2 linked regions of the Idiomarina loihiensis L2TR genome follow. The main gene of each other region encodes a partner of the protein of the gene in region 2 in a complex. Links are inferred from orthologs where the notes say so. Each region holds a gene or a part of one and is shown on either strand. Other genes may lie near its edges.

Evidence for each region.
Region 1: the proteins of secA (region 2) and secY are in contact, whole or in part, in a crystal structure (PDB 3DIN), measured with the Thermotoga maritima proteins. The link is inferred for Idiomarina loihiensis L2TR from one-to-one orthologs. Residues at the interface, in WP_004082002.1 of Thermotoga maritima: Glu261, Ala262, Arg263, Lys300, Ala301, Arg302, Thr303, Ile304, Ile305, Leu323, Tyr324, Asp325, Pro326, Val329, Ser330, Tyr333, Ile336, Lys340, Phe345, Val349, Glu363, Phe364, Tyr374, Ser375, Gly376, Gly377, Glu393, Ile395, Thr482, Ser483; in WP_004081795.1 of Thermotoga maritima: Glu108, Gly109, Glu110, Glu111, Ala236, Glu237, Arg238, Arg239, Ile240, Thr241, Ile242, Gln243, Tyr244, Ala245, Arg246, Arg247, Val248, Thr249, Gly250, Arg251, Arg252, Val253, Tyr254, Gly256, Ala257, Ser258, Thr259, Tyr260, Leu261, Pro262.

The regions. Positions count from the first base shown.
Region 1 is NC_006512.1:2,032,601-2,038,896, reverse strand. The notes cover bases 3,204-6,176. They hold secY (preprotein translocase subunit SecY), read left to right. Parts: upstream 3,204-4,012; coding sequence 4,013-5,341; downstream 5,342-6,176. Other genes in these bases: rpsK (30S ribosomal protein S11), read left to right, coding at 5,969-6,176; rpsM (30S ribosomal protein S13), read left to right, coding at 5,600-5,956; rpmJ (50S ribosomal protein L36), read left to right, coding at 5,366-5,479; rplO (50S ribosomal protein L15), read left to right, coding at 3,573-4,007; rpmD (50S ribosomal protein L30), read left to right, coding at 3,387-3,569. Outside these bases: rplN (50S ribosomal protein L14), read left to right, coding at 1-338; rplX (50S ribosomal protein L24), read left to right, coding at 349-663; rplE (50S ribosomal protein L5), read left to right, coding at 684-1,223; rpsN (30S ribosomal protein S14), read left to right, coding at 1,235-1,540; rpsH (30S ribosomal protein S8), read left to right, coding at 1,567-1,959; rplF (50S ribosomal protein L6), read left to right, coding at 1,974-2,507; rplR (50S ribosomal protein L18), read left to right, coding at 2,517-2,870; more of rpsE, read left to right, coding at 2,880-3,203; more of rpsK, read left to right, coding at 6,177-6,296. UniProt on the Escherichia coli protein: The central subunit of the protein translocation channel SecYEG. Consists of two halves formed by TMs 1-5 and 6-10.
Region 2 is NC_006512.1:455,124-464,393, forward strand. The notes cover bases 5,138-8,424. They hold secA (preprotein translocase subunit SecA), read left to right. Parts: upstream 5,138-5,506; coding sequence 5,507-8,224; downstream 8,225-8,424. Other genes in these bases: IL_RS02260 (M23 family metallopeptidase), read left to right, coding at 5,138-5,424; mutT (8-oxo-dGTP diphosphatase MutT), read left to right, coding at 8,231-8,424. Outside these bases: IL_RS02235 (cell division protein FtsQ/DivIB), read left to right, coding at 1-480; cell division protein FtsA, read left to right, coding at 487-1,719; cell division protein FtsZ, read left to right, coding at 1,759-2,958; lpxC (UDP-3-O-acyl-N-acetylglucosamine deacetylase), read left to right, coding at 3,082-4,002; IL_RS02255 (DUF721 domain-containing protein), read right to left, coding at 3,999-4,403; more of IL_RS02260, read left to right, coding at 4,492-5,137; more of mutT, read left to right, coding at 8,425-8,647; DNA gyrase inhibitor YacG, read right to left, coding at 8,683-8,877; cell division protein ZapD, read right to left, coding at 8,874-9,270. UniProt on the Escherichia coli protein: Required for protein export, interacts with the SecYEG preprotein conducting channel.

The sequences.
Region 1 (6,296 bases), 1.6 Mb from region 2 along the record:
CCGATAACTCCGGCGCGCGCAGCGTACAATGTATTAAGGTTCTAGGTGGTTCGCACCGTCGCTACGCAAACATCGGCGATATCATCAAAGTTACTGTCAAGGAAGCAATTCCGCGCGGTAAGGTGAAGAAAGGCGATGTAGTGAATGCGGTGGTCGTTCGCACCAGAAAAGGCGTCCGTCGACAAGACGGGTCGGTCATCCGTTTTGACCGCAACGCGGCTGTGTTGTTGAATAACAACCAACAGCCCATTGGCACACGTATTTTCGGGCCGGTAACTCGTGAACTGCGTTCAGAGCAGTTTATGAAGATTATCTCGCTGGCACCAGAAGTACTATAAGGAGTCAATTATGGCGGCAAAAATTAAACGTGATGACGAAGTAGTCGTCCTGGCAGGTAAGGACAAGGGCAAGCAAGGCAAAGTCCTGAAAGTTCTTACCGATAAAGATCGCGTGATCGTGGAAGGCGTCAACGTAGTCAAGAAACATCAGAAGCCAAATCCGGCTTTAGGTGAATCAGGTGGCATCGTTGAACAAGAAGCAGCAATCCACATTTCGAACGTAGCGATCCTTAACCCAGAGACAGGTAAAGCAGATCGTGTTGGATTTCGTCTTGAAGATGGCAAGAAAGTTCGCTTCTTCAAATCGAACAACGCAATCATTTAATTCAAACTTGGAGTTTTACGATGGCGAAACTGCATGATTTTTACAGAGAATCGGTAGTTCCTGAGCTTATGAAAGAGTTCAGCTACAACAGCGTCATGCAAGTCCCTCGGATTGATAAAATCACCCTTAACATGGGTGTTGGTGAAGCTCTGGCTGACAAAAAAGTACTTGATAACGCAGTGGCTGACCTAGAGGCTATCTCTGGTCAAAAGCCAATTCGTACTGTGGCACGCAAGTCTGTCGCCGGTTTCAAAGTCCGTGAAGGCTTCCCGATTGGCTGTAAAGTAACTCTGCGCGGCGAGCGCATGTGGGACTTTTTGCAACGCTTAATTTCGATTGCAATCCCACGTATCCGTGACTTCCGTGGCCTGAACCCTAAATCGTTCGATGGTCGTGGTAATTACAGCATGGGTGTTCGTGAGCAGATCATCTTTCCGGAGGTCGACTATGACAAAGTCGACAAGGTACGTGGTCTGGATATCACCATTACCACAAATGCTGGCACAGATGACGAAGCTCGTGCTTTGCTAGCTGCCTTTAACTTCCCGTTCAGAAAGTAAGGTGTAGAGTTATGGCAAAACAGTCAATGAAAGCGCGTGACGTGAAGCGAGCTAAAATCGCTTCAAAATACGCAGAAAAACGCAACGCACTGAAAACGGTCATTAATGACCCTAAAGCATCAGACGAAGAGCGTTGGGAAGCCGTACTTAAGTTGCAACAGCTCCCACGTGATGCCAGTCCGACGCGTCAACGTAACCGTTGTCGTATAACTGGTCGTCCTCATGGTTTCCTTCGTAAATTCGGCATGAGCCGAATCAAGGTCCGTGAGATGGCGATGCGCGGTGAAATTCCTGGCTTGAAAAAAGCTAGCTGGTAAGCCACGAATCACGGGAGAAAGCAAATATGAGCATGCAAGATCCAATTGCGGATATGTTCACACGCATTCGCAACGCTCAAGGTGCTAACAAAGTAACGGTTAAAATGCCGTCTTCTAAGCAGAAAGTGGCGATTGCTCAAGTTCTGAAAGAAGAAGGTTTTATTACTGGTTACAGTGCCGAGAGTACTGTTAAACCTGAGCTTGAAGTCGAATTGAAATATTTCGAAGGCAAGCCAGTAATTGAAACAATCGAGCGCGTTAGTCGGCCTGGTCTGCGTATCTATAAGAAACGCAACGAGTTGCCTAACGTAATGGGTGGCCTTGGCATCGCAGTAGTTTCGACGTCTAAAGGCCTGATGACTGATCGTGCCGCTCGCCAAGCTGGTCTTGGTGGCGAAATTATCGGTTACGTAGCGTAATTAGGAGGTAGGAAATGTCACGTGTTGCTAAAGCACCCATTGAAATTCCTGCTGGCGTTGAAGTTACGCTAAATGGCCAGGAAGTCACGATTAAAGGTGCCCAAGGCTCACTGAGTCGTGTTGTAAACGATGCAGTTGAACTGGTAAAAGATGAGAGTGAGTTACGTACTAACGCCCGTGAAGGTGTTGCTAACTCAACAGCTCAAGCTGGTACGGCTCGTGCATTGTTGCAAAACATGGTGGTCGGAGTCACTAAAGGATTCGAACGTAAGTTACAGTTGATAGGTGTTGGTTACCGTGCGCAAGCACAAGGTAAAAAACTAAACCTGACGCTAGGCTTTTCGCATCCTGTGGAGTTCGAGATTCCTGAAGGGATCACAATCGATACTCCGACTCAGACTGAAGTCGTCGTTAAAGGTGCAGATAAGCAGTTAGTTGGTCAAGTTGCCGCTAACATTCGTGCATACCGTAAACCCGAGCCTTACAAAGGCAAAGGTGTCCGTTATGCTGACGAGCAAGTGCGCCGTAAAGAAGCCAAGAAAAAGTAGGGTAATACGATGGACAATAAAGCAGCTCGCTTACGTCGTGCTACTCGCGCACGTAAACAAATTAAAGAGTTGGGTGCAAATCGCCTGGTCGTTCACCGTACACCACGGCATATTTACGCGCAGTTGATCGCACCTAACGGTTCTGAAGTGCTGGCAGCCGCATCGACTGCAGAGAAAAGTGTCCGCGAAGGGCTTAAATCTACAGGTAATGTAGACGCAGCCAAAGTCGTGGGCAAAACTATCGCTGAACGAGCGATTGAAAAAGGCGTTAAAAACGTGTCTTTCGATCGTAGTGGTTTTAAATACCACGGTCGCGTAGCCGCATTAGCGGACGCAGCTCGTGAAGCCGGACTTCAGTTCTAGGAGACGAACATGGCAAATGTAGAAGCTCAAACCGGTGAACTGATAGAGAAGTTGATCACAGTAAATCGTGTAGCAAAAGTGGTTAAAGGTGGTCGTATCTTTAGCTTCACTGCACTGACTGTGGTTGGCGACGGTAAAGGTAAAGTCGGTTTTGGTTATGGTAAAGCGCGTGAAGTACCCGCTGCTATTCAAAAAGCAATGGAAAAAGCACGTCGCAATATGGTTACCGTTCAACTGAAAGGCGACACTTTACAGCATCCTGTTAAAGGACGTCATTCAGGTTCACAGGTATACATGCAACCTGCTTCAGAAGGTACGGGTATCATCGCTGGTGGTGCAATGCGTGCGGTTCTGGAAGTTTCAGGTGTTCATAACGTGCTGTCAAAGGCATATGGTTCAACCAACCCAATCAACGTTGTTCGCGCGACTATCAAAGCGTTGAACGGCATGAAATCGCCGGAGCAAGTTGCGGCGAAGCGTGGATTGCGCGTTGACGAAATACTGGGGTAGTGAACAATGGCGAAAAAGACAATCAAAGTAACACAGACGCGTAGCTCTATCGGTCGTTTGCCGAAGCATAAAGCTACACTACGTGGCTTGGGTCTCCGCCGCATTGGTCACACAGTAGAGTTGGAAGACACTGCTGCAGTCCGCGGTATGGTGAACCGAGTTAATTACATGATTAAGGTGGAGGGATAAGCGATGGAACTTAATACACTTGCTCCCGCACCTGGTGCAAAAAGCAGCAAAAAGCGCGTTGGGCGTGGTATTGGTTCAGGTCTTGGAAAGACTGGCGGCCGTGGTCACAAAGGGCAGAAATCTCGCTCTGGTGGCTCAGTCAAGCCAGGTTTCGAAGGCGGACAAATGCCAATTCAACGTCGTCTGCCAAAATTTGGTTTTACTTCTCGCAAGGCTATGGTCACTGCAGAAGTAAACTTGGCAGAAATCGCGAAGGTTGACGGTGATACCGTTGAACTGGCGACTTTGAAAGCAGCAGGTCTCGTTCGTAAGAACGTACTACACGCTAAAGTCATCAAATCTGGTGAGTTAAGTCGTGCTGTGACTGTAAAAGGTCTTAAAGTCACCAAAGGCGCTCGCGAAGCTATTGAAGCTGCTGGCGGCAAAATCGAAGGATAGAGCAAATGGCTAAACCAGGATTGGAATCAAATCGAGCGCAAGGTGGCTTGTCGGAACTTAAGCGTCGCCTGCTGTTTGTGTTAGGAGCGATTATCGTTTTCCGAGCGGGCTCCTTTGTGCCTATTCCTGGTATTGATGCCGCTGTATTAGCTCAGCTATTCGAACAGCAGAAAGATACCATCGTTGCCATGTTTAACATGTTCAGCGGTGGTGCCTTAGAGCGTGCGTCAGTATTTGCATTAGGTATTATGCCGTATATTTCGGCTTCGATTATTATGCAGTTGGCTAGCGTGGTACATCCGCGTTTGGCCGAGCTTAAGAAAGAAGGTGAGTCTGGTCGTCGTAAGATTAACCAGTATACGCGGTGGGGTACTTTAATACTGGCAACGTTCCAGTCGATTGGTATAGCTACAGGCTTGCCAAATTTGATGCCAGGACTCGTAATAGACCCTGGCTTCGGCTTCTATTTCACTGCTGTAGTGAGCTTAGTCACAGGAACCATGTTCCTTATGTGGTTAGGTGAACAGATTACTGAGCGTGGTATTGGCAACGGTATCTCTATCCTGATCTTTGTGGGTATTGTTGCAGGATTACCTTCCGCTATCGGCCAAACGGCTGAACAAGCGCGTCAAGGTGACTTGCACCTGTTATTGTTGTTATTAATTGGGGTTGTGGTTTTAGCAGTAACTTATTTCGTTGTTTTTGTGGAGCGTGGTCAACGTCGTATCGTCGTTAATTATGCGAAGCGTCAACAAGGTCGTAAGGTATTTGCTGCGCAAAGCACGCACTTGCCATTGAAAGTTAATATGGCTGGTGTTATTCCACCAATTTTTGCGTCAAGTATTATTTTATTCCCGGGTACCATTGCCACTTGGTTTGGCTCTGGTGAAGGTATGGTTGCAGACTTTTTGCAGCAAGTATCGATGACATTGTCTCCCGGTCAGCCGTTATATGTGTTATTGTACGCGGCTGCGATAATCTTCTTCTGTTTCTTCTATACTGCGTTGGTATTTAACCCTCGCGAAACAGCTGACAACTTGAAGAAGTCGGGTGCGTTTATTCCGGGGATTCGCCCAGGTGAACAAACCTCAAGATACATCGATAAAGTAATGACGCGTTTGACATTAGCAGGCGCACTGTACATTACCTTTGTCTGTTTGGTTCCGGAGTTCATGATGATTGCATGGAATGTGCAATTCTACTTCGGCGGTACATCTTTATTGATTATCGTTGTTGTTATCATGGACTTTATGGCACAGGTTCAGACTCATATGATGTCGCATCAATATGACTCTGTCCTGAAAAAAGCCAATCTAAAAGGCTACGGCCGGTAAGATTGGGTAGAACGGAGAGTAGCAATGAAAGTTCGTGCTTCCGTGAAGAAAATCTGTCGTAACTGCAAAATCATCAAGCGTAACGGTGTAGTTCGCGTTATTTGCACTGATGCTAAGCATAAGCAACGACAAGGTTGATTCGAAGGAAAGGCTTGCGGCTTAGTCGCCGCAGCCTTTGAAGTATTTGCAATTCGGCAATCGGTTGAGTATCCTAACGGGCTTTTCAACTGAAGCCTACAAACTGAAGGAGACGTGTTAGTGGCCCGTATCGCTGGCATTAACGTTCCTGACAATAAGCATGCAGTCATAGCTTTGACTGCAATCTACGGTGTTGGCCGTACTCGTTCACAGCAGATTCTTGCTGCTACGGGTATCGCTGAAGACACCAAGATTGGTTCATTGTCAGAAGACAAACTGGACGCGCTTCGTGACGCTGTATCAAAGTTCGCCGTAGAAGGTGATCTGCGTCGTGAAGTATCTATGAACATTAAACGTTTGATGGACCTCGGGTGTTTCCGTGGACTTCGTCATCGTCGTAGCTTACCTCTACGTGGGCAGCGCACTAAAACAAATGCGCGCACTCGTAAAGGTCCGCGCAAACCAATCAAGAAATAGGGGGATTGAGTAATGGCTAAAACACCAACTCGCTCTCGAAAGCGCGTTAAAAAGCAGGTCGCCGATGGCATGGCTCATGTGCATGCATCTTTCAACAACACCATTATTACCATTACTGATCGCCAGGGTAACGCACTAGCGTGGGCTACTGCAGGTGGATCAGGGTTCCGTGGTTCACGGAAATCAACGCCGTTCGCAGCACAGGTTGCAGCAGAACGCGCAGGTGAAATGGCGAAGGAATACGGACTGAAAAACCTGGAAGTATTTGTGAATGGTCCAGGCCCAGGTCGTGAATCATCGATTCGTGCCCTGAACGCCGTTGGTTACAAAATCACAAATA
Region 2 (9,270 bases):
CCGTGGGTGCAAAAGGTTTCTATTCGCAAGGTTTGGCCGGATAAGTTGTCGGTTTATGTGACGGAGCACAAACCCGTGGCCATGTGGAACGGTGATCGGCTTATCAATCAGCATCAGGAAGTTTTCCGGGCTGATATAACGAGAGCTGACAGCAGTTTGCCACAGTTGTTCGGTCCGGAGAACGCGGTGAAAGAGACCTGGAAGGAATTTAACCGGGTACAGCAAATGCTGGAGGTTAATGGCTTTCAGATAAGAGCGTTGAGATTAACCGAACGCTTTGCTGTCAACGTGGTTTTGGCACAGGGAATTGAGATTAAATTGGGGCGCGAAGCCACATTAGAGAGAATTAAGCGGTTTATCGATGTGTTTCCCAGCATCGTTGAGCACGAAAAAAGTAAAAACAACGAAATCGATACTGTGGATTTACGATATGACACCGGGGCTGCAGTGGCCTGGCGTGAAGCAAAAAGTGAGAGTTAGACGGTTATGTCGAAAACATCGGAACACAATATGGTTGTAGGTCTGGATATAGGCACCAGCAAAGTGACTGCACTTATAGGTGAGTTATTACCTGATAATGAGATCAGTGTTGTTGGCGTTGGCACGGCTACGTCGCGTGGCATGGACAAAGGTGGTGTGAATGACCTTAATCTGGTTGTGCAATCGGTACAGCGTGCTGTGGATGAAGCCGAATTAATGGCTGATTGCCGCGTGGCATCGGTGTATTTGAACATTTCCGGACGTCATATTTCCTGTCAGAACGAAAGTGGCATGGTACCGATTAACGAAGCTGAAGTGACTCAGGATGATGTCGACAGCGTGATTCACGCCGCGCAGTCAGTGCCTATTGCAAAGGAACGTCGTATTTTACACGTCTTGCCGCAGGAGTACGTCATTGACTCACAGGAAAGTATCCGCAGCCCAATAGGCATGTCCGGTGTCCGTATGGAGTCGAAAGTGCACATTATTACCTGTGCCAACGATATGGCGAAGAATATTATAAAAGCGGTTGAGCGTTGCGGACTGTCGGTGGATAAACTGATTTTCTCGGCGTTAGCATCAAGTATATCGGTATTAACCGATGACGAAAAAGATTTAGGCGTGGCGCTGGTCGATTTAGGCGGCGGCACCATTGATATTTGTATATACGCGGGCGGGGTATTGCGCCATACAGCGGTGATTCCGGCGGCAGGCAATCAAGTCACCAGTGACATTGCCAAGATATTCCGTACGCCGACCAACCACGCAGAAGAAATTAAGACCAAGCACGCGTGTGCACTGCGACAAATGGTCAGCATGGAAGACACCATTGAGGTGCCTTCGGTGGGAGGTCGCCCGTCGCGGGTAATGTCGCGTCATACGCTGGCCGAAGTCGTCGAGCCGCGTTATCAGGAATTGTTTGAGCTGGTCAGGGATGAAATTCAGCAAAGTGGTTTAGACGAGCAAATTGCAGCCGGAGTAGTTATTACCGGCGGTAGCGCCAAAATGGAAGGTTGTGTTGATTTTGCCGAAGAAATTTTTCAAATGCCGGTTCGTATCGGCGTTCCTCTGGGCATGAAAGGCCTACGAGATTACGTCGAAGATCCGGTTTATGCCACAGCGGTGGGACTGTTACGGTATGGGCAGGAAGATGCCGCTGTGTCACAAAAAGAAAGCTCTAAAACTGACGTGATCGGACTCTGGCAAAAAGTGCAGAGTTGGTTCAAAGGTGAGTTTTAACTTGGGGTAGCACGTTAAAAGCAGGTAGGGAGAATTATTATGTTCGAACTGATGGACAATTATGAAAGCGAAGCCGTCATTAAGGTGATTGGCGTCGGTGGTGGTGGCGGAAACGCTGTCCAGCACATGGTGAAAGAATCAATTGAAGGTGTGCAGTTTATTGCAGCCAATACCGATGCGCAGGCTCTGCGTAATCATACGGCAGATGTCACCATTCAATTAGGGCAGGACATCACTAAAGGTCTTGGCGCTGGCGCCAACCCGGAAGTGGGTCGTCAGTCGGCAGAAGAGGACCGCGAGAATATCCGAGTCCACTTAGAAGGTGCCGATATGGTCTTTATTGCAGCTGGCATGGGCGGCGGTACCGGAACTGGTGCGGCACCTGTGGTTGCTGAAGTTGCCAAAGAACTGGGTATTCTGACCGTTGCGGTTGTGACCAAGCCTTTCCCGTTTGAAGGGAAAAAGCGTATGGCCGTCGCCGATGAAGGCATTAACGCACTGGCGCAAAGCGTCGACTCGTTAATTACTATACCAAACGAGAAGTTGCTAAAAGTTATGGGCCGTGGAACCAGCTTGCTGGACGCCTTTAGTGCTGCAAACAACGTATTGTTGGGCGCGGTTCAGGGTATTGCTGAGCTCATTACTCGTCCGGGTCTTATTAACGTCGACTTTGCTGACGTTCGCGCGGTCATGAAAGAGATGGGTACCGCCATGATGGGTACCGGTGTTGCCAGCGGTGAAGATCGTGCGCAGGAAGCCGCGGAGATGGCCATTAACAGCCCGTTACTGGAAGACATCGACTTGTCTGGTGCTCGTGGCGTTCTGATTAACGTGACCGCCGGCATGGACATGAGTATTGAAGAACTGGACACCGTAGGTAATACGGTTAAAGCCTTTGCTTCAGATAACGCAACGGTGATCGTGGGTACGGTTATCGATACTGAAATGTCTGACGAGTTGCGCGTAACTGTTGTTGCTACAGGTATTGGCGCGGAACGTAAGCCCGATATCTCTTTGGTGAATAATACTAACCAGACAACGGCCAAGCGTGAACCGCAACCGGCTTACCGTAGTAATGATATAGACCGCGGCGGTGCAGCACCTCGTTATGAGGAGCAGGAAGAGCTGCAACCGGAAGCAAAAGCGGAACCAAAACGTCAGCCTGCTGCCAAAGCTAAACAGGATAAAGAACTCGATTACCTGGATATTCCGGCTTTTTTGCGAAAACAGGTCGACTAAATTGACGTAACGCTTGATAAGTATGCGTAAAATTTGATCGAACCATGACAAATGTCGTATAATATGCGGCCGCTTTGGCTTTAGCCATGGCGAACCGAATATAAAGGTAGGTGAACAAGTACCATGATTAAGCAACGTACATTACAGCAAGCGATATCAACCACTGGTGTTGGGCTGCACAAAGGCAATAAAGTAAACCTTACTTTACGCCCTGCGCCGGCCAATACCGGTTTGATATTCCGTCGTGTGGACCTTGATCCTGTGGTGGATATTCCAGCACGGGCCGACTGGGTGCGTGATACGCAGCTGTGTACCTGTCTTATCAATGAGGAAAACGTTCGCGTTTCTACCGTCGAGCATTTGCTCGCTGCGCTGGCCGGCGTTGGAATTGATAATGCGATTATCGAAGTCGATTCGCATGAAATTCCAATTATGGACGGCAGCTCGCACCCGTTTGTTTACCTGCTACAAAGCGCGGGCATTGAAGAGCAGTCAGCAGCGAAGAAGTTCATCCGGATCAAACAGCCGGTACGTGTCGAAGACGGTGATAAGTGGGCGGAACTGCTACCCCACGATGGTTTCCGTATCGACTTTGCTATCGACTTTGAACACCCGGCTATCGCAGACACAGGCCAGACCGTCAGTATCGACTTTAGCGCTAATGCTTTTATCAAAGAAATTAGCCGTGCTCGTACCTTTGGCTTTATGAAAGACATTGAATATTTACGGGAAAATAACCTGGCATTAGGCGGCAGTTTTGATAACGCTGTTGTGCTGGATGAATTCCGCATTCTGAATAGTGACGGTTTGCGTTACGACGATGAATTCGTAAAACACAAAATGTTGGATGCTATTGGTGATTTGTACATGGGTGGCCACAGTATTTTAGGTCACCTGCGTGCTTACAAGTCAGGGCATGCGCTGAATAATCAGCTATTACAGGCTTTGTTAGCGCAGCAGTCAGCATGGGAGTTTGTGACCTTTGACGAAGAGCAGGCTACTGCGCCTATCGCTTTTTGGTCACCAGCAACCACGACAGCTTAATCTTTATCGTTGGCGGTAAACTTTGCCGCCAACGCTTTTAATTCCGACTTCAACGGCTCATCACACCCCTCAGCCATTGTCAGTAGGCGTTCTGCGCTGCTCGAACCTTTCTGATTTTTAATACTTTTCTCAAAACTGTTCATTGACGGAGACACCTTAATTGAAAGGCTCTGTACCGGGACCGTCGCATTGTGGCGAAAATGCGTTATAATGGCCGCTTGCTGAAGTTTTAGCCTGGTTGCCCAGCTACCGTTATCCACCTGAATGATCATTTGACCATCGCGGATATTCAGCAATTGGCAGTGTTGACTGGTATTTTTATCAACGCATTGTTGAAACAATTGTTGCCAATGCGAAAGTTGGGCGGCAAACTGTGCATAATGTCGTAATGTTGACGACAAGGTTTTTTGACCTGAACGAAGCCATTCTGATGGTGTTTTCGGATGTCGTGACATAATTGCGTAGTAGGCAAATATTAAGAGAGTTCGGATGAGTTTATCAGTCTTTTATCGAGGCTCCAAAATACGTTTTCGTATTCGGTTAAGTCGACGTCGATTTTTTTCCTTTGTCGGTATTGCTGCCTTTATTGGCCTTGCTAGCTGGCAGCCATGGCAGTATCAGGGTATTGACCCTGCGGTGGCACAGAACAAAATCACGGAAGAGCAGAAAAAGCTTGTTTTACAAGAGCAGGCACTAAAAGAGTTAAAAGAAGATACTCAAAAGCGTCTGGGTGCTATGACCATTTATCTGGGCGAGTTAAGAGCTCAAATGCGTCGTCTGGACGCCTTAGGTGAGCGTTTAGCTGGTGTCGCTAATCTCGACAATGGTGAGTTTAACTTTAATCAGGAACTTCCCATTGGTGGGCCGGAACTAGAAGTTGCTGAACTTCCTCACAGCTCTGGTAAGGATGTCCTCACTGAAATTGAAGATATGCTGTCGCAGATCTCTGACAAACAAAAACAGCTATCGCTACTTGAATCTGTGATGATGAATCACCAACTTAATAATGATGCGTATATTGCAGGCCGTCCAATTTCAGATGGTTGGTTGTCTTCGCAATATGGAGTTCGTAAGGACCCTTTCAATGGCACACCCGCTATGCATAAAGGGTTAGATTTTGCCAGTTATAACGAAGACGTTAAGGTTATTGCTACCGGAGCCGGTGTTGTCACCTGGGCCGGCGACAGATACGGTTACGGCACCTTAGTCGAAATTGACCACGGTGGTGGCTTAAAAACCCGTTATGGTCATAACGACGAGTTAACAGTTTCAGTAGGGGATGTTGTTACCCGCGGTCAGCAAATTGCGAAAATGGGCAGCAGTGGTCGGTCGACCGGACCACATGTTCATTACGAAGTTTTGCGTAATGGCCGTCAAATTGACCCTAATCAGTTTGTGTATCGTAAAGCTGACTCAAAATAACTCGGTAATTAATTAGAACGTAGGCGGTACTTTAGGTACCGCTTTTGTTGTTCAGGAAAGTAACACAGGATAAATCAATCTCATGCTAGGCAGTCTGTTTCGAAAAGTATTTGGTAGTCGCAACGATCGCATTCTCAAAACTATGAAGAAAGACGTTGAGCGAATTAATTTGCTGGAACCCGAGTTTGAAGCGTTAAGTGATGCCGAGCTAAAAGAGAAAACCGCTGAATTTCGCAAGCGTCTGAACGATGGTGAGCGCATAGAGAAAATTTTACCCGAAGCCTTTGCTACTGTTCGTGAAGCCAGCAGACGTGTTTTCGGGATGCGTCACTTCGATGTACAGCTTATTGGCGGTATGGTACTGAACGATAACCGCATAGCAGAAATGAAAACGGGTGAAGGTAAAACGCTGACAGCGACCTTGCCTGCTTATTTGAATGCGTTACCGGGTAAAGGTGTTCACATTATTACGGTGAACGATTATCTGGCCAAGCGTGATGCTGAATTCAACCAACCATTATTTGACTTCCTTGGGTTGACCGTAGCGTTCAACATTCCGGGCATGGCGCCTGAAGACAAGAAAGCAGCTTATCAGGCCGACATTACTTACGGTACCAATAACGAGTTTGGTTTTGATTACCTGCGCGACAATATGGCCTTTGCGCCACAGGACAGAGTTCAGCGCGAATTAAACTACGCTTTGGTCGATGAAGTCGACTCAATTCTGATTGATGAAGCCCGTACGCCGCTGATTATTTCCGGTCCGGCTGAAGACAGTTCAGAAATGTACCGCAAAATGAATGAGCTGGTTCCACACTTGGTTCGTCAGGAAAAAGAAGACACTGAAGAAGAACAAGGCGACGGCGACTTTACCATTGATGAAAAAGCCAAGCAGCTGCATCTTACCGAACACGGTCAGGAACACATTGAAGAGCTGCTGAAAGAGAAAGGCATGCTGGACGCTGATGATTCGCTATACTCAGCCGCTAATATCAGTTTACTGCACCATATCAATGCTGCTTTACGCGCTCATCATCTATTTCAAAAAGATGTGGATTACATCATCAAAGACGACAAGGTTGTCATTGTTGATGAACATACAGGACGTACAATGGAAGGTCGCCGTTGGTCTGAAGGTCTGCATCAGGCAGTAGAAGCCAAAGAAGGCGTGCCAATTCAGAACGAAAACCAGACATTGGCATCTATTACCTTCCAGAATTATTTCCGTCTATACAACAAGCTAGCCGGTATGACCGGTACAGCCGATACTGAAGCCTTCGAGTTCCAGTCTATTTATGGTCTGGAGACCATTGTACTGCCAACCAACAAACCAATGGTTCGTGATGACAGAGCCGATCTTATTTATCTGACCACACTGGAAAAATACGAAGCTATAGCCGAAGACATTGAAGAGTGTCGTAAGCAGAAGCGCCCGGTGCTGGTGGGTACGGTTTCTATTGAAAACTCTGAGCTTTTGTCACAGTTGCTGAAGAAAAAGAAAATTCCTCATGCGGTACTGAACGCTAAATTCCACGAACACGAAGCAGACATTATTGCTCAGGCAGGCCGTCCGGGAACGGTAACCATTGCGACCAACATGGCCGGTCGTGGTACCGATATTGTTCTGGGCGGAAGCTGGATGGCAGAAGTTGAAAAGCTGGAAGAACCATCTAACGACAAAATCGAGAAAATAAAGCAAGACTGGCAGAAACTGCATGATGCCGTAATTGAGGCTGGCGGTTTGCACATTATTGGTACTGAGCGCCATGAGTCGCGTCGTATCGATAACCAGTTACGCGGTCGTGCTGGTCGTCAGGGTGACCCGGGTTCATCGCGTTTCTATTTGTCGCTGGAAGATCCACTTATGCGGATTTTCGCTTCAGACCGCATTGGAACTATGATGAAGCGTCTGGGTATGAAAGAAGGCGAAGCCATTGAACACCCTTGGGTAACGCGAGCTATTGAAAATGCGCAACGTAAGGTGGAAGGACGTAACTTTGATGTCCGTAAACAATTGCTTGAGTATGACGATGTAGCCAACGATCAGCGTAGTGTTGTCTATGACCAGCGTAATGAATTGCTGGACGAAGGTGATATCTCTGAAACCATCGTTGCGATACGTGACGACGTGATAAATTCAGTGATCAGCGAGTACGTTCCGCCTCAGTCTCTGGCTGAGCTCTGGGACTTAAAGGGTTTGGAAGAGCGTCTGCGTGGCGATTTCCACATCGAGCTGCCATTACAGCAATGGCTGGACGAAGAAGATCATTTCCATGAGGAAGTGTTGCGCGAGCGAGTACTGGAAGAGCTGGTTAAAGCTTACCAGGAAAAAGAAGAGATGGTGGGGCCTGAAGTGCTGCGCCGCTTCGAAAAATCCATCATGTTGCAAAGCCTTGACCAGCACTGGAAAGAACACTTAGCAGCAATGGATCATCTGCGTCAGGGTATTCACCTGCGTGGTTATGCTCAGAAAAACCCGAAACAAGAATACAAAAAAGAGGCTTTTGAACTCTTTACCGAGATGCTGGAAGCCCTGAAACTCGACGTTGTGACTATTCTGAGCAAGGTGAAAGTACGAGCTCAGGAAGATGTGGACGCAGTAGATGAACAACGTAAAGCAGCCGATAGCGCGCCACGTGAGTTCCGCCATGAGCAAAGTGGCCCGGCAGCTGAAGAGCCTCAGAAAAACACTGATAATGCTCAGGGACAACCGGTTCGTAAAGGCGCAAAAGTGGGTCGTAACGAGCCATGCCCTTGTGGGTCAGGCAAAAAATATAAACATTGTCACGGTAAACTATAGGTTTTTATGGAGACCCAAAAATCGCCTGCTGTCCATGTGGCAGTAGGCGTGATTGAAAATGAACAGGGCGAAATTTTTATCGCTCAACGTCATCCTGAACAACATCAGGGTGGTAAGTGGGAATTCCCCGGCGGTAAAGTCGAAGCTGGCGAGAATGTTCAACAAGCATTGCAGCGCGAACTAAAAGAAGAGTGCGGTATTGATGTGACCGACATGGCTCCATTAACCGTCATAGAGCATCAGTACAAAGATAAGCGAGTTTTACTCGATGTCTGGTGGGTGCTTTCATACAGCGGTGAAGCGCGTCAGTTAGAAGGTCAGGACTGGTGTTGGGTTGATAAAAACCAGCTGGATGCATTCCAGTTTCCGGAAGCTAATCAACCCATTGTCGAATGCATTATGCAGTCATTGAACGCTTATTAGTACAGCAACTCGTACTCTAATGGCTACTACCTGAACTAATAATCTGATTCTTCGTTGTTATAGTCGTCGTTAGCTATGACAACTGGCTCGCCCGGGATGCTTTTTTCCTCGTTTGCCCATTCACCTAAATCAATCAGCTTGCATCGCTCACTGCAAAAAGGTCTGGCAGGGGATTTTTCTGACCACTCTACCTTAGTCTGGCAGGTTGGGCAGTTAACACTAATACTCATGGACTACACCTTGCGAGTTCAAATTCAATATCGTGCAGGGATGTTTCTTTGCTCTCCCCGGGTAAGGGCATGAATCGTACCGTAAATCGCTGCCGATGCCCACTGATCACCGGATAAATCTTGGCAGAGCGGGGGACCTTAATTCGCAGCATAGCAAGCAGTTGCTCTGAACTTTCCTGCAGGAAGCCATTTTGCAATTGTATTGGCGCAAAAACGGATTGCTCGCGTAATAATGTCAGTTTTAAGGTAATAGCCAGTTCAACAAGAGCCAGTGTCTGACTCCAGCGTTCGCATTGTTGCTGCTTTTCTTCAGCAGACTGACTTAACCATAAATGTAGCTGAGGTAATTCAAATAAGCCGCTCATGCCCGGCTGGCTGAATCGCTGGCGTATA